Regions from separate parts of the Tritonibacter mobilis F1926 genome, predicted to be linked through region 3. Evidence: riboswitches for the same ligand, from Rfam matches in the RefSeq annotation. Region 3 holds a riboswitch; each other region holds the start of a gene.

The links. A riboswitch is a leader RNA that binds a small molecule or an ion and turns the genes downstream of it on or off. The one in region 3 is predicted to bind thiamine pyrophosphate.
Region 1: another riboswitch for thiamine pyrophosphate. It lies ahead of thiC (phosphomethylpyrimidine synthase ThiC); the one in region 3 lies ahead of thiD (bifunctional hydroxymethylpyrimidine kinase/phosphomethylpyrimidine kinase).
Region 2: another riboswitch for thiamine pyrophosphate. It lies ahead of thiB (thiamine ABC transporter substrate binding subunit); the one in region 3 lies ahead of thiD (bifunctional hydroxymethylpyrimidine kinase/phosphomethylpyrimidine kinase).

The regions. Positions count from the first base shown of each region.
Region 1 is NZ_CP015230.1:762,614-770,606, forward strand. Features, by position in the region: gene K529_RS03590 (LamB/YcsF family protein) at 1-206, shown strand, start outside; gene thiC (phosphomethylpyrimidine synthase ThiC) at 373-2,187, opposite strand; TPP riboswitch at 2,308-2,428, opposite strand; gene bioB (biotin synthase BioB) at 2,645-3,622, shown strand; gene K529_RS03605 (DUF2478 domain-containing protein) at 3,699-4,217, shown strand; gene K529_RS03610 (CoA-binding protein) at 4,278-4,742, opposite strand; gene K529_RS03615 (YHS domain-containing (seleno)protein) at 5,050-5,532, opposite strand; gene K529_RS23790 (hypothetical protein) at 5,705-5,878, opposite strand; gene rlmB (23S rRNA (guanosine(2251)-2'-O)-methyltransferase RlmB) at 6,065-6,853, opposite strand; tRNA gene K529_RS23410 (tRNA-Tyr) at 6,973-7,056, shown strand; gene K529_RS03630 (phosphoribosyl-ATP diphosphatase) at 7,396-7,713, opposite strand; gene hisF (imidazole glycerol phosphate synthase subunit HisF) at 7,710-7,993, opposite strand, start outside.
Region 2 is NZ_CP015230.1:2,943,605-2,951,597, forward strand. Features, by position in the region: gene K529_RS13830 (methyl-accepting chemotaxis protein) at 1-1,196, opposite strand, end outside; gene aroC (chorismate synthase) at 1,605-2,708, opposite strand; TPP riboswitch at 3,024-3,130, shown strand; gene thiB (thiamine ABC transporter substrate binding subunit) at 3,181-4,158, shown strand; gene K529_RS13845 (thiamine/thiamine pyrophosphate ABC transporter permease ThiP) at 4,134-5,705, shown strand; gene K529_RS13850 (thiamine ABC transporter ATP-binding protein) at 5,692-6,387, shown strand; gene K529_RS13855 (glutathione S-transferase) at 6,501-7,103, shown strand; gene petA (ubiquinol-cytochrome c reductase iron-sulfur subunit) at 7,327-7,887, shown strand; gene petB (cytochrome b) at 7,901-7,993, shown strand, end outside.
Region 3 is NZ_CP015231.1:85,888-93,880, forward strand. Features, by position in the region: gene K529_RS15850 (NAD-dependent succinate-semialdehyde dehydrogenase) at 1-1,381, shown strand, start outside; TPP riboswitch at 1,451-1,554, shown strand; gene thiD (bifunctional hydroxymethylpyrimidine kinase/phosphomethylpyrimidine kinase) at 1,599-2,402, shown strand; gene K529_RS15860 (FAD-dependent oxidoreductase) at 2,399-3,373, shown strand; gene thiS (sulfur carrier protein ThiS) at 3,357-3,551, shown strand; gene K529_RS15870 (thiazole synthase) at 3,554-4,324, shown strand; gene K529_RS15875 (thiamine phosphate synthase) at 4,321-4,917, shown strand; gene K529_RS15880 (HesA/MoeB/ThiF family protein) at 4,914-5,870, shown strand; gene K529_RS15885 (ABC transporter substrate-binding protein) at 5,891-6,826, shown strand; gene tenA (thiaminase II) at 6,823-7,500, shown strand; gene K529_RS15895 (ABC transporter ATP-binding protein) at 7,497-7,993, shown strand, end outside.

The sequences.
Region 1 (7,993 bases), on a different replicon from region 3:
ATGCGGATCGCGCCGGACAGCGGATCACCCAGATGGTGAAAGAGGGCGCAATTCTGGCCGAGGATGGCAGCCGTATTCCGGCGCGCATCGACACCATTTGCCTGCACGGCGACACGCCCGAGGCGCTGGACATCGCGCGCGCGGTGCGTCGCCAGCTTGAGGCGGCGGGTGTCACCTTGCAGCAGTTCGACGGCAAGCCGCTCTGATCAGGCGCTGATTTCGGCCTGATTTGGGTTGGCTACGGCGGGGAGGCTCCCGCCCGTCGGTAATGCCCCACCTTTTCAAGGTGGGACCCGACCTCCCGTTGGGCCGGGCGCTGCCCGCGCGCCAAAAAAGGCGCACAGGCAGCGCAGCGGGTGGCCACGGCTGCGCTCAGGCCTCTTCTGGCGCGGTTTCCTTCAGTGGCACATAGAGTTCACCGCCCTCGCGGAATTTCGCCGCCATCGCCTCAAACCCCTCTTTCTGAGCTTCGGCGCGGATGTCGTGGCTGATCCGCATAGAGCAGAATTTCGGCCCGCACATGGAGCAGAAATGTGCCACCTTATGGGCCTCTTTGGGCAGGGTCTCGTCGTGGAAGCTCTGCGCCGTTTCCGGGTCGAGCGATAGGTTGAACTGATCCTCCCAGCGGAATTCAAACCGCGCGCGGCTGAGCGCATCATCGCGCCGCTGCGCGCCGGGCAGACCCTTGGCCAGATCAGCAGCATGGGCGGCGATCTTATAGGTGATGACCCCGGTTTTGACGTCATCGCGGTCCGGCAGGCCGAGATGTTCCTTCGGTGTCACATAACAGAGCATCGCACAGCCAAACCAGCCGATCATCGCCGCACCAATGCCGGAGGTGATGTGATCGTACCCCGGCGCAATATCCGTGGTGAGCGGCCCCAGCGTGTAAAACGGCGCCTCGTGGCAGCATTCCAGTTGCTTGTCCATGTTCTCCTTGATCTTGTGCATGGCCACATGGCCCGGCCCTTCGATCATCACCTGGCAGTCCTTGGCCCAGGCGATCTTGGTCAGCTCTCCCAGCGTTTCCAACTCGGCAAATTGCGCGGCGTCATTGGCATCCGCGATGGAGCCGGGACGCAGCCCATCGCCCAATGAAAACGACACATCATAGCGGCGGCAGATGTCGCAAATCTCCTCGAAGTGCTCATAAAGGAAGCTCTCGCGATGGTGATGCAGGCACCACTTCGCCATGATCGACCCACCGCGCGACACGATCCCGGTGACGCGTTCCACAGTCATCGGCACCATATGCAGCCGCACGCCCGCATGGATGGTGAAGTAATCGACGCCCTGTTCCGCCTGTTCGATCAGCGTGTCGCGGAATACCTCCCAGGTCAGATCCTCGGCAATGCCGTTCACCTTCTCCAGCGCCTGATAGATCGGCACGGTGCCGATGGGCACGGGGCTGTTGCGGATGATCCATTCACGGGTGTTGTGGATATTGCGGCCCGTCGAGAGATCCATCACCGTATCCGCGCCCCAGCGGATCGCCCAGACCAGTTTGTCCACCTCTTCCTCCATCGAGGAGGTGACGGCGGAGGTGCCCATATTGGCGTTGATCTTCACCTTGAAATTGCGACCGATGATCATCGGCTCCAACTCCGGGTGGTTGATATTGGCGGGGATAATGGCGCGTCCTGCGGCGATTTCAGCGCGTACAAATTCCGGCGTCACATAGTCGGGAATGTTTGCGCCAAAATCCTCCCCATCGCGGGCGCCATGACAGGGCGACAGCTCCCGGAGTTGGTTTTCGCGGATCGCCACGAACTCCATCTCGGGCGTAATGATGCCAGCGCGCGCATAGGCCAGCTGGGTTGGTGCTGCATCATTCGCCCCGCGCAGAGGGGCCGGTTTTACAGGGAATTCCGGCACCAGCCGGTCGCCTGCGACAAAGCCATTGTCTGCAGCGGTCACATCCCGGCCAGTGTATGCCTCAACATCGCCGCGCGCCTTGATCCACGCCGCGCGCAACGGGGCCAATCCGTCGCGAATGTCGGTCACCACATCGGGGTCAGTATAGGGCCCGGAGCTGTCATAGACCGGCAGCGGCGCCTCGCCCGCGGTGGGGTGGGTGGCAATTTCGCGCATCGGCACGCGGATGCCTTCATGCATCTCGCCTGCCACATAGATCTTACGAGAGGCGGGCAATGCGCCTGTGGTGATCTTTGGGTTGGGGACGTTCATCTTGGTGCTCCTCGAGTCCATTCTCAAAAACACCAATTGAGCCGGGCCTAAGGAAAACGGGGCAGGGTGTTCAGATCCTGCCGTATCAGATCAGCGCGAACGCGCCCTGAACGGGAGCGGTGCGCGGCTGTCCTAGCTTCCTACGCCAGTATCAACTGGGTCAGGTTCTAAGGGTCGCGTCACCGGGATTTTTCCCTGTCTGCCTCTCAGTCCCCTCGGCGGGACTCCCCTGCGTGCCTTAGGGGTAGGGGAGGGGGACGTGGTGCGTCAAGCGGATTTTCCATCGCCCTTTCAATGGGCCCCTTTTCGCGTCTGCCGGGCGCTCAGGCGCGCGAGACGTCTTCAAGGCGACGAAAAATCAAGGATTTAAACTCTTGCGACTCATTTTATATATTATCTATAAAATTAGAAATCGCCTTTGACGTGTTCCCTGCCATCTGCCCAGCGAGGTTTCTCCATGCTCGATACGCCCCTTATCCGCACCGACTGGACCCGGCAGGAGGCAGAAGAGATTTATGCCCAACCCTTCATGGATCTGCTGTTTCAGGCCCAGAGTCTGCACCGCCAGATGTTTGATCCCAACGCGGTGCAGAAATCGCGCCTCCTGTCGATCAAGACCGGCGGCTGCGCCGAGGATTGCGCCTATTGCTCGCAATCGGCACGCAATGGCGCGCAGCTTCCGGCGTCCAAACTGATCGAGGTGCAGCGTGTCATCGCCGAGGCCAAGAAGGCCCGCGCCGCTGGTGCCACGCGCTACTGCATGGGCGCGGCATGGCGCAGCCCCAAGGCGCGCGACATGGCTCAGCTGGAAGCGATGATCGAAGGCGTCAAGGCGCTGGGGATGGAGACCTGCATGACGCTGGGTATGCTGGAGCAGGATCAGGTGCTGCGCCTGCGGGATGCGGGTTTGGATTACTACAATCACAACATCGACACCTCGGAGCGCTACTACCCGGAGGTCATCACCACCCGCAGCTTTGCGGACCGGCTGGAAACCCTGGCGCGGGTGCGCGAGGCCGGCATCAACGTCTGCTCTGGCGGTATTCTTGGCATGGGCGAAGAGCGCGGCGACCGGATCGACATGCTGTTGAGCCTCGCGACGCTGCCGGAACATCCGCAATCGGTGCCGATCAACATGCTGATTCCGATGGCAGATACGCCACTGGCCGACACGCCTCCGCTCGATCCGATCGAATTCGTCCGCACCATTGCGCTGGCCCGCATCCTGATGCCGCGCGCGCATGTGCGGCTCTCGGCCGGGCGCACCGAAATGAGCGATGAACTGCAGGCGATGTGCATTTTTGCCGGGGCCAATTCCATCTTTATGGGCGACACGCTCCTGACCGCGGACAATCCAGAAGAGGACGCGGACGAGGCGCTGTTTGAACGGCTGGGCCTCAGCGCCATGGCCGCGGGAACGCACGGCACGCGCTAATCTGCGACAACAGCGCTCTGGCGGCGGCATATCTTTCACGCTAGGCTCGCGCGGACGACATGCAAAGGACGACCCCATGCAGCTTGCCTATGTGATGACCACCGAACGCGGCGCCACGGATCGCCTGCTGACCGCTCTGGCAGAGCGGCTCGCCGCACAGGGTATCCGCACCGCAGGCATCGTGCAGACCAATACCGAATGCTATGACAACAAGCTTTGTGATATGGATGTGCGCGTGTTGCCCGATGGCGAAACCATCCGCATCTCGCAATCGCTGGGCGAAGGGGCCCGCGGCTGTCGCCTCAACCCAGAGGCGCTCGAACGCGCCGTTGGCCTTGTGACCAGCGCGCTGGACGCAACACCGGCCCCACAAGTCCTGATCGTCAACAAATTCGGTAAACACGAGGCCGACGGGCGCGGCATGCGCCCCCTCATCGGTGAGGCGCTGGCCATGGGGCTGCCCGTGGTCTGCGGCGTCAATCGCATGAATGTCGCCGCCTTCGAGAGCTTTGCCGAAGGCGTCTCCCAAGAAGCCGCCCCGGATCTGGATGCGCTGGTAGCTTGGGTTGCGGCTGCAATTTCCCAACCGGTCTGAGGCCCAGACCCTTCATCTTCTCAAAAATATCCCGGGGTCCGGGGCAGCGCCCCGGCGGGATCAGAGCTTTGACGATATGATCCCGGTGGCAAAGCCCCCTTGCCGCAACTCGCCAAACAAGCGTTGGTATTCGATCTTGGGACAGCGGTTCTGGATCACCGTGACGCCACGCGCTTCAGCCTGTGCCGCCGCGTCTTTGTGCTCGACCCCGATCTGCATCCAGATCGTTTGCAACGACGCAAAGGCCATAAGCGCCTCGTCGACAATCTCTGGGACCGCTTCTGAGCGGCGAAAGATATCGACCATATCCACCGGCTCATCAATGTCGGCAAGTGTCGCGCGCACGGTCTCACCAAAGAGCTCCTTGCCAGCGTGACCGGGGTTTACCGGAATCACCCGGTAGCCTTTCAGCGACAGGTATCGGGCGACATAAAAACTCGGTCGCACGGGATTGGCAGAGACCCCGACCACGGCAATGCTGCGTGTTCGGCGCAAGATATCGGTCAGGAGCGCATCAGAATACATAAAGACACTGTGTAAGCCCCGCCTAGCGCGCGCAAGCCCTCTCGCGCGGGGTGGGCGAACGGGTCCCCCAACAGAGCAAGAAAAAAGCGCCCGAAGTTGCTTCGGGCGCGAGGTGTGGAACGAGGGACAGTGAAAAAGATCTATGGCGGTTCCAGTGCCACAGTCTGATTAGGAATCTGGGGCGTTTATATTCCAAAAAAAGGGGCGCTCTCGTTTTCGTGAATAAGGTGCGAGCTTTGCAACTTGACAAGAGCGCCATTGCCACACCGCGCGCTGCGACGTCAGCGCGGAAAACAGGCTGAGCGGATCAGTCCTGATGCAGAGCGTCGGGCCATTCTGCATGAGCGGCCTCAATCATCTGGTTTTGATCCTCCAGCCACAGGCTGCGTCCACGCGGCGTGCGGAAAAGATAGAGCTGCCCGTCCACAATTTCCCATGTGTCAGGATCGCCTTCAAAAACTTTCCCACGCGCCAACCCATAGGCGCAATGCCCGCCAAATCGCGGTGCAAAGGCACGAGGATTGGCCTCGAACCGGGATTGATTTTGCGCTGAATGAAACAGCCAGACCGCCCCTTTCCACATCAAGGCGTGGTCTTCATGCCCCTTCATCGGTTCATGCGCCACATGGAAGGACACCGGATCATACCCCCCGATCGCCAGCCCATCCTGCACCACCACATACACCGTTTGTGCCTTGGCTTTGGTCGAGGGCAAAAGCGACACCGCCCCCCCAAGCGCAAAAGCAAGGCCCGTGCCACGCAGAATATATGTCAGACAGTCGGTCAGCACCCGGTAGGTCTCCGTTTGTTCGTATCGCGCCGGAGAATGCCCAAGCTCGCGTCATCAGAAAAGGGACTAAACGGGAAAGTGAATGCGCTGTGCGCAAAGCGGCGCACCACTGCAGCCCTGAGGACACAGCAACTGCGCAGATGCGATTGCCCTGAACCGGCGCGTCTCTCTTTCAGTCGAAAATATCCTCGATCACATCAAAGACTTTCTTCCAGGAGGACTTCTTTTTCTTCTTATGCTTCTTCATCAGCTTGGCATTGGCCAACTCGTAAGCGAGCGCGCCCCAGTCGCCCGATTTGGACTTCTTGGGCTTTTTCGCCTTGGCTGGTTTTGTCGCCTTTGGCATTTTCGCCCCCTTATGTTCGCTGAGGGGGCGTTGTTTTTGGGCCGAGAGGGGCGCGCCACAGGTGCCACAGACCAGCGCATGTAGGGCTGCATCAGGGACAAAGGCCGATTGCACGCCGCAATAGCAGCAAATGATCAGCTTGCCTCCGGGAATGCTCTTATGTGCGATGGGGACCTCCTGTGTGCCTCAACCCTTCAGAGATGCATATAGGGAGAGTGCAGCCGCATTTGAAACATTCAACGAGCCAAAACCCCGCGCTGCGTCGATTTTGACCAGTTTATCCACGGTTTCCTTGGTTTTTTGCCGCAAACCCGGCCCCTCAGCGCCAAGCACCAGCGCAATCGGCTCTTTGGTGCGCCCTGCCACGGCCTCTTCAATGGTTTCTTCGGCCTCACCGTCCAGCCCCAGCACCAGATACCCCATTTGTTGCAGTGCAACGATGGTGTCCGAGAGGTTGCGCATCCGCAGATAGGGCTGGCGTTCCAGCGCACCCGATGCGGTCTTGGCGAGCGCGCCTGTCTCTGGCGCCGAATGGTGCCGGGTGCCGATCACCGCAGAGGCTCCCAATACTTCGGCAGAGCGCAGGATCGCACCAACGTTATGGGGATCTGTCACCCGGTCCAGCAGGAGCACACGCGGGACCTCAGCCCCGATACAGTTTTCATCGAGGCCCCCCCAGTTCAGAGGCTTCACTTCCAGCGCCGCCCCCTGATGCACCGAACCGGGATCGATGGGCACTGAGAATTTGCGCGGGTCGACCACTTCGGGGGTGACCCCAGAGGCGGTGATCGCATCTTCCAGTTTGTTGTGGGCATTTAATGTCACCACAAGACGCAGTTTTTCACGCTTTGGATTCAGCAGAGCGTCGCGCACAGCATGAAGACCAAAAAGCCAGACGGTCTCGGCAGATGCAGCTTTCTTGGCCTTCTCTTTATCCACCACCCAAGAGGGTTTCTTGCTGGGTTTCTTGTTCATGGCGCGCTCCGGAAAACAAAATTCGAGGTGGGCGAAAAAAGTTGTGCTTTTGCTGTTGACGCCCGATTGGGGTGCTTGTAATCACGCCTCCACGTTAGGTGCAACAAGCTTCTGACAGTGGGCGACAGGCCGCAAGGTGTGGCAGGGGACTGTAACTCCCTCGCGGAGACGCACGCCTGGTTCGATTCCAGGGTCGCCCACCATCTCACTCTTGAGATGGTATTTAAACTCCCGATGATACATGTATAGCGGATTGAAAATTATCCGATTTTTGCGCGCTCTGTGATATTGGGCACGAACATCGCATCCCTGCGCCGGCGATGCTGTGCGTGGTTTTGACCCCTCTTTCCCTCGTCATAGACTATGTTCGCACGCCACCGAGCAGAGGCAAGCGGCGCCAAATACATCGCCTGCGTTTTCGATGCTGAGGTGTGTCTGGCGGAGGGGCGCGCGCAAGTCGCCACGGCCTTGGTGGCGCGTCTTGCTGCGCCTTCAGGGTGTCGCTCCTTGCTGGCAGGGGAGTGCTCGCAAAGCGGCAGGGTCTATCCCTTGGGGCGGGCCGCTTTTTCGGCGATGCCGCTCAGGCCCTGACGCTCGGCCAGAACCTTAAGCACATCATCCAGCGCCACATCGCGCGCCGCCAGCATCACCAGGAAATGATAGAGCACATCCGCGCCCTCAGACGCGAGCCCGGCTTTGTTGTCCTTCACCGCCTCGATGATGGCCTCTATGGCTTCTTCACCGAATTTCTCCGCACATTTCTCCGGCCCTTTGGACAAGAGTTTCGCGGTCCAGCTGGTGTCTGGATCGGTGCCTTTGCGCGACAGAATGGTCTGTTCGAGGTCATGCAGAAGAGTCATTGGAGCCTCATCGGGATGCCGTTGGCAATCATGTGCTCTTTGGCCTGTTGCACCGTGTATTCGCCGAAGTGGAAGATCGAGGCAGCCAGGACCGCGCTGGCGCCACCTTTGGTCACACCGTCCACGAGGTGATCCAGAGTGCCGACACCGCCAGAGGCAATCACCGGCACATCCACCGCATCGGAAATCGCGCGGGTCATCTCGAGGTTGAAACCCGATTTGGTGCCGTCGCGATCCATCGAGGTCAGCAGGATCTCGCCCGCGCCCTTGGCGGTTACAA
Region 2 (7,993 bases), on a different replicon from region 3:
GTGGCGAGATGATTGGCCTCAAGGATGCGCTCAGACACGTTTTTGCCGCTGTTATTCAGTTCTTCCAGCGCAGCTGCAGATTCTTCCAGCGTTGCGGCCTGACGCTCTACGCGGCGCGACAGATCAGAAGATACCATTTCCACTTCGCTTGCAGAGCCGCTGAGGTTTTCGGCCACGGTTGCGATCTCTCCCATCGCCGCAGCAAGGTTTTCTGCAACCGCATCGAAATCTTTGCGCAGCCCCTCATATTCTTCGGGAAAGCCGGAATTTTCGCCGATGCGATGAGACAAGTCGCGGCTGGCCAAACTGCCGAGCCCTTCCTGAAGCCGCGCAACCGCCGCGTCCTGTCGCATGCGTTGCTCTTTGGCGCGGTGCTCATCTTCCACAGCATTTGAGAGTTTTTGGCGGAACTGCTCAACACTGCGTGACACCCCCCCAATCCCGTCGGGCCGATTGGTGAAGGGAACGACCGTATCGTAATCTTCATCCCGGATCGCGGTCACCGCCACCTCGAGCGATTGGATCGGACGCAACATATACCGAAGCGCGATCACTGTTAGTCCCATCGCCACCAGAAGACCGAGGACAGCAATCACGCCCCCCTCGACCAACATCTCGTTGATCGCAACTGTCAGGGCTTCCTTTGCGACACCGACATAGAAGATACCAAGCGGCTCGCCGGCCTCGCTGAGGACCGGTACATAAATGGTGAAATAGTCTTTCCCCAGGATGGTGGCTTGCCCGCGAAAGACCTCGCCCTTCATCATCGACGCATAAACCGGATTAGCTTCGCCGAGGACGGTCCCCACTGCCCGCGCACCATCATCTTTGATGATATTTGTGGTGCGGCGTACGAAATCTTGCTCTGCATCGTCCCAGACAAAGATCGTAGCCGTTTCCCCGGAAATTGAGCCGACCCTGTCGATCATGTCATGGTTCTCAAACGCGATGATCGATTGCGCCGTCAGACCAGACACCTCGCCGTTGGCATCGGTGGTCACCTCGAAATCCTGATAATGTGCCATCTCATTCACAAGGATTTTGATGGACATCGCCTGCCGCGTCTCTGCCGCGTCGACAAGTGCGGTTTTGGATTGATTAAACAGGACAAAAAACAACGCTGCGGCCAATCCGCACAGCAACAAGGTAACACCGAAACCGATCTGAAAACCTAGTCTGTTGAACGCATGTTTCATAAGACACCTCCACAGTGGAATACCTCGTCTCTAAACATCCGCACCTAAACAGAGCGTTATCAAACTCCCGGACTATTCCACAAAACTGGACTCACTTTTAACGGTGTTTTGCGCGCCGACGGTTTTGAAAAACCGAAATATACAAGGCCGTGCGCATCATAATAACCAAGTCGGTTAGCAGATAAGTAAGCGTATTCTATAGTTTAATCAGCGCAAAACACCTGGGAGATGGTGCCTATTCATCCAGGCCACCTCCCGCGTGCACAACAACAAAGAGAGCAACAGAAAATACTGCCTTGGCAAAACAAAAAACTGACGCGTTTGCGCCGTCATTTACCACCATAGTCACAGACTAGGCAGCGGCAGCGCACCATGCAGCAATCTATGATTCTGTCACCGGCGACCAATTCAGCCGATATGGCCTTGATTTTCACCAATCTGCCCACGGTGCAGCAATAGGTGATCAAGGATCACGCAAGCCATCATCGCTTCGGCGACAGGTACCGCGCGGATACCTACGCAGGGATCGTGTCGACCTTTGGTAATGACTTCGGTTGTTGTGCCATCCTTGCGGATCGACTGGCGCGGCGTGAGAATGGACGAGGTCGGCTTCACAGCAAAACGCACCACCACATCCTGACCGGTAGAAATACCACCCAGAATGCCGCCTGCATGGTTCGACGAATAAACCGGCGCGCCGTCATTGCCCATGAAGATCTCATCGGCATTCTCAGACCCTTTCAACTGGGCCGCATGCATCCCTTCGCCAATCTCGACGCCTTTGACCGCGTTGATCGACATCATGGCGGCAGCAAGATCGGTGTCGAGCTTGCCATATATCGGCGCGCCAATACCTGCAGGGACACCGCGCGCAACCACTTCGATTACCGCGCCAACCGAATCATGCTGTTTGCGCAAGGCTTGCAGATAGTCTTCCCAAGGTTGAACAGCCGCCGCATCGGGAATCCAGAAGTCATTCTGATCAATCGCCGCCCAGTCAAAGCGCGTACGGTCAATCTCCATCTCACCCATCCGGGTCATATAACCTTTGATCTCAAGCCCCGGCACCAACGCTTTGATCGCCTCACGGGCAACACCGCCCGCAGCCACTCGCGCCGCAGTTTCGCGTGCAGAAGACCGCCCGCCACCACGATAGTCACGATTGCCGTATTTCTGGAAGTAGGTGATGTCCGCATGCCCCGGGCGGAAAGTTTGCGCAATCTCGCCATAGTCCTTTGAGCGCTGGTCGGTGTTCTCGATCATCAACTGGATCGGTGTGCCGGTGGATTTGCCCTCAAACACGCCCGACAGGATTTTCACGGCATCCGGCTCATTGCGCTGCGTGGTATTCTTGTTTTGACCGGGACGACGTTTATCCAGCCAGTGCTGCAACATCTCTGGTGAGATGGGCACATTAGGCGGGCAACCATCCACGGTCGCCCCCAAAGCGGGCCCATGGCTTTCACCCCAAGTGGTGACACGAAAAAGGTGGCCGAAAGAGTTCATGGACATGCGCGCGGGTCTCCTTTGGTTTGTTCCTTTAGCGGCAAAGCCCGCCGGGGAAAAGAGATCCGCGCATTACCCCCACACAACGGACAAAAAAATCCCCCTTCTTCGCCCGAGAAACGGTAGGCCCGTGAACACAACACAGATAGCGAAGTAAATTCAAAGGGGCGCTACCCCTTCGGCCCAATGGGCCTCATCCCCGGGATACTTCAGGTTAGAAGAAAAGGGGACTTCGGCCTTCTTCTAACTCAAAATATCCCGGAGCGCGAGGCAGCGCCTCGCCTGCGCCACCTTGCCAAGCCATGCAACCACACCTAGTGTCACCCCACCTCGGGGTGCGCGTAAATATTGCGCTGAGATGCCGATCTGGCGAACCCGCTGAACCTGAACCGGATTATACCGGCGGAGGGAAGGTTTGGGACGATTTGGAGCAATAGCGCTCAGTCTCCTCCTTACCAACGCCGCATTGGAGGACAACATGAAATCCCTCATCCTTGCGAGCGCCACATTGGTTGCCACCGCTGCCTCGGCAGACACACCTCAGTTGGTGGTCTACACATACGACAGCTTTGTTTCGGAATGGGGGCCCGGCCCCGCTGTAGAAGCCGCGTTTGAGGCCGCCTGTGACTGTGATCTTAAGTTCGTTGGTGCAGGTGATGGCGCAGCCTTACTTGCACGGATCAAATTGGAAGGCGAACGTTCAGATGCCGATATCGTGTTGGGGCTCGACACCAACCTGACCGCAGCCGCCAAAGAAACGGGTCTCTTTGCACCGATGTCTGTCGCAGCGGAATATGCGCTGCCGATCGAGTGGAAAGATACGCATTTTGCTCCTTACGACTGGGGTTATTTTGCCTTTGTCCACAACGCGGATGCTGATGTGCCGTCGAACTTCAAAGCGCTGGGTGAGAGCGATGTGAAAATCGTCATTCAGGACCCGCGCTCCTCAACACCAGGGCTAGGCCTGCTGATGTGGGTTAAGGCCGCCTATGCAGATGAGGCCCCCGCAATCTGGGAAAGCCTCAGTGACAACATCGTCACCGTAACCAAAGGATGGTCGGAGGCCTATGGTCTCTTTCTCGAAGGCGAGGCCGACATGGTGCTCTCCTACACCACCTCGCCAGCCTACCATCTGGTCGCCGAAAACGACGACAGCAAAGCGGCGGCGCTTTTTGACGAAGGACACTACATGCAGGTCGAAGTTGCGGGCAAACTTGCCGCAAGCGACCAGCCGGAGTTGGCGGATCAGTTCCTGCAGTTCATGGTATCTGATGCTTTCCAATCGGTTATCCCGACCACAAACTGGATGTATCCGGCGGTAACTCCCTCCGAAGGTCTGCCTCAGGGGTTTGAAACCCTCGTCAGCCCGGAAAAATCTCTGTTGCTGCCCGAAGAGGAAGCCGCATCTATACGCGCCGAGGCGCTGGACGAATGGCGCGCAGCGCTCAGCCAGTAACCTTGCCTGTGGTCGCGATCTGGCCCGGAACCTGCGCCGCCCTTGGGGTGGCGCTTCTGGTTTTGGGCACTCTTGTTGCAGTGGCATTGCAGGCAGATGACCTTAGTGGTTTTGCAGCCGCCGACTGGGCGGCATTGCGTTTCACGCTGGTGCAGGCCAGCCTGTCGGCGCTCTTGAGCGTGGCGCTGGCAATCCCGGTGGCAAAAGCGCTGGCACGGCGGCGGTTTTTCGGGCGGCGTGTGTTGATCACCCTATTGGGTGCGCCATTTATCCTGCCCGTCATTGTTGCAATTCTCGGGCTACTCTCTGTGTTTGGACGTTCGGGCTGGCTGAGCGATCTACTTGGCCTTGCCGGTCTGCCGCCCGTGCAGATCTATGGGCTGCATGGGGTGGTGATCGCGCATGTGTTCTTCAATCTTCCTTTGGCGACCCGACTTATTCTGCAAGGCTGGCAAGAAATCCCCGCAGAACGGTTTCGCCTTGCTGCACAACTGAATGCAGGCCCTCGCGCCATGTGGCAACTGACCGAAGCCCCAATGCTGCGGCAAGTCGTGCCGGGAACGGCTGCGGTAATCTTTGCCATCTGCGTGTCGAGCTTCGCGGTTGCACTGACCCTGGGTGGCGGTCCCAAAGCCACCACGATCGAATTGGCGATTTATCAGGCCTTTCACTTTGATTTTGACCTTGGACGGGCAGCGATGCTGTCGGGCGTGCAGCTTGTCCTGACAGTGGTGGCCGCATTTCTAGCGCTCAAAGCCTCTTCGACTGAGGGGTTTGGCGCAGGTCTTGATCGTGCCGTGATACGTTGGGATGGCAAAGGAACCTGTGCACGCATAATCGACGGATTCTGGATCGCAGCCGCAGCGCTTTTTCTCATGCTACCTTTGCTTGCCGTATTGATTTCAGGGCTGCCGGGGCTTGTGTCACTGCCAGCATCTGTCTGGGGCGCAACGTGGGTTTCCATACAGGTCGCCACACTCAGCACTGTGTTTTTGTTATGTGTGGCTCTACCGTTATCGGCCAGCATTGCGTTGGGACGCAAAAGGCTCGGCGAAGTGGCTGGCATACTTGGCCTTGCTGCCTCTCCATTGGTGATCGGGACCGGACTGTTTGTGATGGTATACCCTTATATTGACCCGTTCCTGTTGGCCCTGCCTGTCACAGCGCTGGTGAACATGGTGATGGCACTCCCATTTGCGCTGCGGATACTCGTCCCACGTATGCGGCACGTGCTGCACCACAATGCCAGGCTTGCACTTGCACTCGATATGAACGGGCGCACGGTGTGGAGACGTGTTCTTCTGCCTCGATGTCGCGCGCAGATCGGCTTTGCGGCGGGGCTAACGGCGGCGCTGTCACTTGGGGATCTCGGTGTGATCGCACTCTTTGCCGACCCCGAAGTGGCCACTCTGCCCTTGCAAGTCTATCGCCTGATGGGAGCCTACCGGATGGAAGCGGCACAAGGGGCTGCGCTGCTGTTGTTTGTTATATCCATGGGCGCGTTCTGGATTTTGGACCGAGGGGGGCGCCTTCATGCTGAGGCTTAACGCATTGGACATCCGCAAAGGAGACTTCCGCCTTTCCGGCACCGCCGACATCAAAGCTGGCGCACGGGTTGCCGTGATCGGCCCGTCCGGGGCTGGCAAGTCCACCTTTCTCGAGGCGATTGCAGGGTTTCAACCACTCAACAGCGGAAAGATCCTTTGGCGCAGCGACGATCTGACGGCGCGCCCACCGGGAAAGCGCCCCGTCGCAATGCTATTTCAGGATGGCAACCTGTTTCCACATTTGACAGTCGCACAAAACGCGGGACTGGGGATCAATCCCAATCGCAAGCTCACACCCGACGAAATGAAGACTGTAGAAGTCGCGATATCGCGCGTGGGCTTGAGCGGTATGGAGGGTCGCAAACCGGCTGAACTGTCGGGAGGGCAGCAAAGCCGCGCCGCACTGGCGCGTGTGTTGGTGCAACAACGCGACCTGTTGCTGTTGGACGAACCCTTTGCCGCCCTTGGGCCTGCGCTCAAGGCGGAGATGCTGGATCTGGTCAAGGAGATCGCGGCCGAACGCAATATTACGCTCCTGATGGTAAGCCACGATCCAGATGATGCCCGACGTATCACCGACGAAGTCCTGCTCATCGCAGAAGGAAAACTGCATCCTCCCGCCCCAACGGCAGAAACATTAGACAATCCGCCAGCAGCGCTTCGAGAGTATTTGGGAACATGAGCCGAGCCTGCCGCCACCTCAACTTACCTGCTCTCCTTCATTTTTTATGATAGCCCATTTCCCTCATTGCGCGCCTCGCGCTAGAGTTGCGACAATCAGGGAGATCCAGTGAGATGAAGCTCTATTATTCGCCCGCCTCGCCCTTTGTGCGCAAAGTCGTGTTGGTACTGCATGAGACTGGCCAGATGGATGATGTGGAATTGCTGCCCGTCAGCACCTCTGTGACCGGGCCAGATTCGGCGCTGGCAGCCAGTAACCCACTGGCAAAAATCCCGGCCTTAATCCGCGACGGCGGCCCGACGCTTTATGACAGCCGGGTCATATGCGAATTTTTAGACGCGCGTGCAGACGGGGCGCTTTACCGCGGTGGATGGGACATGAAAGTTCTGGAGGCCACGGCGGATGGCATCATGGATGCGGCAGTTTCCATGTCCTATGAAAAACGCCTGCGCCCCGCTGAGAAGCAATGGGACGCGTGGCTTGAAGGGCAGCTGTGCAAGGTGGTCGGAGCCTGTGCCGCAATCGAGACTCGTTGGATGCCATTGCTGTCGGGACCCGTAAATATTGGCCAATTAGCCGTTGCAGCAGCTCTGGCTTATGTGGATTTCCGACACCCCGATGCGGGCTGGCGAGACGCATCACCCCAGCTGGCGAAGTGGTTTGAGACCTTTGAAACACGGCCCTCAATGCAGGCAACCCGACCTGACGCAGCCTGAAGCAAAGAGTTCACTTCGTTTAAATGAGGGTGAGTCAGATAGGAGGCGAAGGCGCAGCAGTGCAACAGTTCTGTGAAAGAATGCAACACTCAGGCGGGCCTGCGCTGCTTTGACCGCTAGACGAACCCGGTTTGCATCGCTAGACACGCGGCTGAGTCACCGCGTTTATTGCGGTGTAAGCGCATGTTTGCCCTAAACGGGCGCTGAAACTTGGAGAAAACTCGTGTCCCACGCAGAAGACCACGAAGGAACCCGGAGAGATTTCCTCTACTACGCCACAGCTGGCGCAGGGGCAGTCACCGCGGGTGCCGCCGTTTGGCCACTGGTCAACCAGATGAATCCCTCGGCTGACGTTCAGGCCCTGTCCTCCATCCTTGTGGACATTTCAGGCGTTGACGTCGGCACACAAATCTCTGTCATGTTCCTCGGCAAACCGGTGTTCATTCGCCGCCGCACGCAGGAAGAAATTGACGAAGCGCGCGCAGTCGAGATGCAGGAACTGATCGACTCGTCCTCGGAGAACCCCAACAAGCCGGGCACCGATGCTTCGGATGAAAACCGTACTCTTGACGAGAACGGCGAATGGCTGGTGATGATGGGTGTCTGTACCCACCTCGGCTGTGTACCGCTTGGCGATGGTGCCGGTGAATTTAATGGCTGGTTCTGCCCATGCCATGGTTCGCACTACGACACCGCAGGCCGTATCCGCAAAGGTCCCGCGCCGCAGAACCTGCACATCCCGGTGGCTGAGTTCACCGACGAAACCACCATCAAGCTAGGATAAGGGGGTCGCACGCATGTCAGGAATTCCGCACGACCATTACGAACCCAAGACAGGCCCGGAAAAGTGGTTGCACAGCCGCCTGCCCATCGTCGGCCTCGTCTATGAC
Region 3 (7,993 bases):
AGACACTCTGCCAGTTGTGAACCCAGCCACCGAAGCAGAGTTGGGGCGGCTACCGTGCGCGCGGATTTCGGATCTGGAAGAGGCTTTAACCGCAGCTCAAAAGGGGCTGGAAGTCTGGCGTAGGACGTCGCCTCGTGCGCGCTCCGAGCTGATTATGCATGCAGCCTCGATCATGAGAGATCGACAAGAGGAAATTGCACAAGCGATCACTGCTGAACATGGAAAACCGTTGGCGCAAGCGCGGCTCGAAGTTATTCGCGGTGCTGAGTTTTTCGAATGGGACGCCGGAGAAGCCATGCGAGTCTACGGACGGGTGATCCCTTCTGCTTCTGGCTCCAAAATCTCCGTTCACCATCACCCGATTGGTGTCGTAGCTGCCTTCTCGCCGTGGAATTTCCCGATGAGCCAGCCAGCACGTAAGATCGCAGGCGCGCTCGCTTCGGGGTGTTCTATCATCCTGAAAGCCGCTGAGGAAACGCCTGCGGGTGCGATCCATATTGTTCGGGCTTTTGAAGAGGCAGGGCTTCCCGATGGTGTGCTCAATCTGGTTTTTGGCAAGCCATCCGAGATCTCGGAGTTCCTGATCCCACAGCCAGCCATTCGACTTGTTGCCCTGACCGGATCAACCGTTGTAGGGCGGCAACTGACAGGGCTTGCTGCACAAAGCGATACGCGGGTGTTGATGGAACTTGGTGGCCATGCCCCAGTGATCGTCTGCGAAGACACCGACGTCCAAAAAGCCGCGATCAGCGGCGCAATTCGAAAAATGCGCAACGCCGGGCAGGTCTGCACCTCGCCCACGCGCTTTTTTGTGCATGAACGCATCTTTGACGAGTTTGCCCATGCCTTTACTGCACGGGCTGCGACAACTGTGGTCGGAAATGGTATGGATGATGGCGTGGAGATGGGACCAACGGCAAATGAGCGCCGTATCCCTGTTTTGTCAGAACTGGTTGAAGATGCCGTGTCTAAAGGCGCAGAGCTGCGCACCGGGGGGGCACGCCTTGGTGACAAGGGATACTTCTTTCAGCCAACTGTATTGGCAAATGTGCCAGACACAGCCCGCATCATGCAAGAAGAACCCTTTGGCCCGATTGCGATCCTCAATCCGGTTCGCGATCTTGATGACGCGATCACACGGGCAAACTCGGTTGACTACGGACTCGCGGGATACGGCTTCACCAATCGTGCAGACTATATCGATCGGATGATTGACCGGGTGGAAGTTGGCAACTTCTCCATCAACACGTTGGAGGCGTCTCTGCCAGAAACCCCATTTGGCGGTGTCAAAGCGAGCGGCTACGGACGTGAAGGCGGCACCGAAGGATTGGAGAGCTATCTGACAACGCGCAACGTCTGGTATAGCACAGAGATCGTCTGACCTTACACTTACAGTTGCCTGTGCCATTCAGAGCAGTTTGACTTCTCTCGCCACACTTGATACCCGGATAGAGAACCGTTGGGGTGCCTCATAGAGGCTGAGAGGCGCGAATGCGTTAACCCATCGAACCTGATCCGGGCAATTCCGGCGTAGGGAACGGTCTTCTGATATGCGGACTCTCTCTTTGCCGGTGCCCCAATAGTGTGGGAGCATTGCTATGGCGCATATCGCATTGACCATCGCAGGGTCTGACAGCGGAGGCGGCGCAGGCATTCAGGCTGATCTGAAGACAATGTCGGCCCTCGGTGTTTATGGTGCCAGTGTCATCACGGCAATCACCGCACAGAACACACGTGCAGTCACAGCGGTGCATTCTGTCCCGCTCGATATTATAGCGGCGCAGATTGATGCAGTCCTCGAAGATCTTGATGTGCGTGCGATCAAGATTGGAATGCTTGCGACCCCCGGTATTATCGAACGTGTCGCACAAGCCCTTGAAAATTATGGAGAGGCAATCGTTGTTGATCCGGTGATGATCGCAAAATCAGGCGATGCGCTGCTTGCACCAGAGGCGGTGGAAACTCTACGGGACCGGTTGCTTCCTCGCGCGTCGGTGTTGACGCCGAACCTGCCAGAGGCTGCCTGTTTGCTTGGCCAAGATACGGCAACGTCAGCCGATGAAATGATCACGCAAGGCATTGCGCTCTGTGATCTCGGGGCAAAGGCAGTACTGATGAAAGGCGGTCACGCCTCCGGAGATATCTGCGAAGATATCCTGATTTCCGGCGGGAGTGTTGTCGCCACATTCAGCGCCGCACGACAGCACACAAATAACACTCATGGCACCGGTTGCACGTTGTCATCGGGAATCGCTGCGGGACTAGCCAAAGGAATGGTGTTGCGCGAGGCCGTACAAGAGGCACATCGCTACCTCCAAAACGCCATCACCGCAGCAGATGAGTTGAACGTTGGACACGGTCATGGGCCTGTTCATCATTTTCACCCTTTCTGGTCAGCATGACACTCTATTCCGTCATAGGGGCAGGGGTTGCAGGGCTAGCTGTCGCGACCGAGCTGGCAGAGAGCGGCGCAAAAGTTCAAATCTTTGATCCATCTGGCCCTCCAGGCGCACATGGCTGTTCATGGTGGGCAGGAGGTATGCTCGCCCCGTGGTGCGAGTATGAAAACGCCGAGGAACCGGTGTTGCGGCTGGGTCAGGAAGCGATCCACTGGTGGAAGAGCAAAACCAATGTGACCGAACGCGGCACCCTTGTGGTCGCCGGGCGACGCGATCTGCCGGATCTGCGCCGCTTTGCACGCCGTACCGAGGGATACCGTCAGATCGGGCCGGAGTTGTCAGAACTGGAACCGGATCTCTGCGGTTACTCGCAAGGATTGTATTTCGCGAATGAGGCACATCTTAATCCACGTCGGGCGCTGATGGATCTTTATCACGCGTTGCGGGATAAGGGCATCATCTTCCACAAGGAAACCGCTCCAGATCAACTCGTCAACGCAATAGATTGCAGAGGCTTACAAGCACGTGAGGCACTGCGAGATCTGCGCGGCGTCAAGGGTGAGATGCTGGTGATCCGCTGTCCGGATGTGACGATAACGCGGCCAGTACGTTTACTGCATCCGCGCATACCGCTCTACATCGTGCCGCGCGGCGATGGTGTCTACATGCTTGGCGCGACGATGATTGAGAGCGAAGACAGCGGGCGCATTACGGCCCGCTCCATGCTGGAATTGCTGAGCGCAGCCTACGCGCTGAACCCAGCTTTTGGTGAGGCCGAAGTGCTTGAGGTCGGTGTCGATCTACGGCCCGCATTTCCTGACAACCTGCCACGCATCCGCCGTCTCGGCGGGCGGATCTATGCAAATGGGCTTTACCGGCATGGCTACCTGCTCGCACCTGCGCTTGCACGCGGCGTAGCTGATTTGGCGCTGAACAACATACATTCGGAGATGGTCGATGAAGATCGTAATTAACGGTGCCGAGTTGGACGTTGTCGCCACCACGCTGGCAGCGCTTCTCGAGGAACGTGGGTTTTCCGGGCGCGTGGCGACAGCGGTGAACGAGACGTTTGTTCCCGCCGCAATGCGCGCAACCCACATGTTGCAAAACGGCGACCGCATTGAGGTCGTCGCGCCAATGCAGGGAGGCTGATCATGAAAAGTTTCTACGGGACCCAATTGCCCAACCCGCTGATGCTGGGCACTGCACAGTACCCAAGCCCTGCGATCCTGGAGCAAGCCTTTCGCCAGAGTGGTGCAAGTGTGGCAACCGTTTCCTTGCGCCGTGAAGGGGCAGGGGGAGCAGGGGCCTCATTTTGGAAAATGATACAAGACCTCGGTGTTCTGATCCTTCCGAATACCGCTGGCTGCCATACGGTAAAAGAAGCCGTCACCACTGCTCATATGGCACGCGAAGTCTTTGATACTAAATGGATCAAGCTCGAGTTGATAGGTCATACCGACAGTTTGCAGCCCGATGTGTTTCAGCTGGTCGAAGCCGCGAAAATCCTGACTGAGGACGGCTTCGAAGTTTTTCCCTACACCACAGAGGACCTGATCGTAGGCGAGCGACTTCTGGCAGCAGGTTGCGAAGTCTTGATGCCTTGGGGAGCGCCGATTGGATCGGGCAGGGGGCTCAACAACCCCTATGCACTGCGCGCGATGCGGGCCGAATTTCCAGAGGTGCCATTGGTGGTCGATGCGGGCATTGGCCTGCCGAGCCACGCATCCCAAGCAATGGAACTGGGTTATGATGCGGTGCTTTTGAATACCGCTGTTGCACGGGCTGGTGATCCTGTGGCGATGGCGCGCGCGATGATGGCTGCGATCGAGGCTGGTTTATTGGCTCATCAAGCAGACCCAATTGAGGCGCGTGATATGGCCGAAGCCTCAACGCCAGTCATTGGAAAGGCTTTCCTATCATGACCTTGGATCGTTTCTATCCGATATTCGATCATGCCGACTGGCTGAGGCGCATGCTGCCCTTGGGGGTGAAACTGGTTCAATTGCGGATCAAAGACCAGTCCAGGGACGTTGTGAAAGAGCAAATCGAACAATCTCGCGATCTTTGCAGCAGATATGGAGCCGTTCTGGTCGTCAACGATTATTGGCAACTCGCGATAGAGCTCGGTTGCGATTGGCTTCATCTCGGCCAAGAAGATCTGGATGAGGCTGACCTCAAGGCGATCCGCGCGGCGGGCATCAAACTGGGTGTCTCGACCCATGACGAAGACGAACTCGACCGCGTGCTGTCAATAGATCCAGATTACGTGGCGCTTGGACCAGTCTATCCGACGATCCTCAAAAAGATGAAATGGCATCAACAAGGGCTGCCTCGGGTGAGCGAATGGAAAACCCGCATCGGGGACATCCCATTGGTGGGCATTGGTGGCATGTCGGTTGAACGCGCTGCGGGAGTGCTGGAGGCGGGAGCCGATATTGTCTCCGTGGTGACTGATATTACGCTAAACCCGGATCCCGAAACGCGGGTGCGTCAGTGGATCGAGGCCACAAGATGAGCCGCTACGCGCGTCAGATGATCCTTCCCGAGGTCGGGCATACAGGGCAAACTCGTCTTGCCGCAGCCCAAATCTTGGTGGTTGGAGCCGGTGGTCTGGCTGCACCGGTGTTGCCGCTCCTCGCTGGTGCAGGCGTTGGGCATATCACGCTGATTGATGGCGATGAGGTGGCCCTTTCCAACCTGCACCGCCAGACATTGTTTACCGAAGCAGACTGCGACCACATGAAGGTCGACGTGGCCGCAAAACGCTGCCGCGCACTCAACAGCGAGATCACCGTCGAAACCGTCGCGCAAAGGTTAACTCCGGCTAATGCGCCGGCTCTACTTGCGAATGTGGACCTGGTTCTGGACTGTGCGGACAGCTATGCAGTCAGCTACCTGCTGAGCGATCTCTGCTACGCAAAACACATTCCGCTCATGAGTGCCTCTGTTCTGGGACTGGGCGGATATGTCGGTGGGTTCTGCGGCGGTGCTCCTTCGTTGCGCGCAGTCTTTCCCGAGGCACCGGATAGTGGTGCAAGCTGTGAAACAGCAGGAGTCTTGGGCCCTGTTGTTGCGATGATCGGCGCACAGCAAGCGCAGATGGCGCTAAATGTGCTACTGGATCTGGACCCTTCGCCGCTGGGGCAGGTGGTGCAAGTCGATTGCCGATCTTTCCACTCCACCAGCTTTCGCTTTGATCACGCGCCCGAGCCTGAAACCGCATTTCCCTTTGTGGCAGCGTCGGATCTGCAAGATTGCGATCACATTATTGAACTGCGCAGCGATGCCGCGTTGCTTCATCCGACTGCGCGATATGCCAGTGCAGAGGCCCTCGAACAAGATTTGCCAGATCCGGCCAGCCGTCTGGTCCTGTGTTGTGCCACTGGCCTGCGAGCCTGGCGGGCCGCAGAAAAAATCCATGACATCTGGCCGGGCAAGATTGTGCTCGTCGCGGCCTCAGCATCCTAAAGACACGAAAGAAACGCACTATGAAAAACATCATCGCCGCATTGGCCATTGTGGCTGCAACCCCGGCCATGGCGCAGGATAAAATGACCCTGCTCTTGGACTGGTTCGTCAATCCCGACCACGGTCCAATCATTATCGCTGAGGAGAACGGCTATTTCGCGGATGAAGGCCTTGAGGTGGAGGTCGTCGCACCTGCTGATCCTTCGGCCCCTCCACGATTGGTCGCTGCAGGTCAGGCGGATCTGGCAGTGTCTTACCAGCCGCAACTGCATTTGCAGATCCATGAGGGCTTGCCACTGAAACGCGTGGGAACGTTGGTCGCAACCCCGCTGAACTGCCTTCTGGTATTAAACGATGGCCCCATTCAGGAGCTATCTGACCTCAAAGGCAAAAAAATCGGCTTTTCAGTTGCGGGAGTCGAAGAGGCCGTTTTGCAGGCCATGCTGGGCGAACATGGCGTGACTCCGAACGATATTGAGATGATCAACGTGAACTTCTCGCTATCGCCATCTCTCATGTCCGGACAAGTCGATGCAGTCATCGGTGCGTTTCGGAACTTTGAACTGAACCAGATGGAAATCGAAGGCGTTGAGGGCCGCTGTTTCTATGTCGAAGAAGAAGGCGTGCCGTCTTATGATGAACTGATTTATGTCGCCAATCCCGACCGTATGGATGCCGACAAGATCGCACGTTTCCTCGCAGCGACAGAAAAAGCGACCCAGTATATCGTCAATAATCCTGAGAAAAGCTGGGAGATCTTCGCGGCTACCTCCACTGAGCTCCAAGATGAGCTGAATGCCCGTGCTTGGGTCGATACGCTGCCACGTTTCGCATTGCGTCCGGCAGGATTTGACGCGGGGCGCTATGCACGGTTTGAGGCCTTTCTCAAAGACAGCGGTATGATCGACAGTCTGAACCCTGTTGAGGCCATTGCAATCGATGTGACAGCACAATGAGCACCTCATATGGCAAAGCTTTTGCACTGATGCGCGAAAGTGCTTCGCAGGCGTGGCGCGCCTATACCCGCCATGCCTTTGTAGAAGGCCTCAAAGATGGCTCTCTCTCGAGAGAGGCGTTTTTGCATTACTTGCGCCAGGATTACGTCTTTCTGATCCACTTCTCCCGCGCGTGGGCGCTCGCCGTGGTCAAGTCCGAAACCCACGGTGAAATGCGCGCCGCAGTGGCCACTGTGAACGCTTTGGTGGCAGAAGAGATGCAGCTTCACATCGGCATTTGTGAGGCTGCTGGCATATCACAGGAAGACCTGTTTGCGACGACTGAGCGTGCGGAAAACCTGGCCTATACACGCTTTGTGCTTGAGGCGGGCTACAGCGGTGACCTTTTGGACCTGCTCGCAGCACTTGCGCCCTGTGTAATGGGATATGGCGAAATTGGGTTAAGACTGTCGACTGAGGCCAGTTCGCAAACCTATGCAGACTGGATCGACACCTACGCGGGCGATGATTACCAGGAAGCCTGTAAAGCCGTTGGTATACTGCTGGACAATGCGTTGGAGCGCCGTTTGGGCAAAGACTTCACCACCTCCCCACGCTGGCCGCGACTGTGCAAAACCTTTAAAACCGCGACCGAGCTTGAAGTGGGCTTTTGGCAAATGGGCCTCACTCCGTGAAGCCTGCGCCCGGCATCATGGTGAAGGGATCGGCGTCGATTGACGAGGCGCCGCTCTTTCGACCGCTCTCATTGTCCCTTGAAGCTGGATGTTGGACTTGCCTGTTGGGCGGGTCAGGTGTCGGGAAGTCAACGATTTTGCGTCTGGTTTCGGGCTTGCCCACAGAGGCAGTGTTCGAGGGCGACGTTACTGCCAGTGACAACATCGCAGTTGCCTCTCGCGTGGCCTATATGGCCCAAGACGATCTGTTGCTGCCTTGGGCAACGCTAGAAGAGAACGTCCAACTGGGCGGACGTCTTCGTGCAGAACCAAGGTGTAAACAGAAATTGCAGGATATTTTGGCGTGCGTTGGTTTGTCCGATCACGCAGGCAAGCGCCCATCAGAACTGTCGGGCGGGCAACGCCAACGTGCCGCATTGGCCCGCACTTTGATGGAAGACAAACCAATCGTTCTGCTGGATGAACCGTTTTCAGCACTGGATGCCCAAACCCG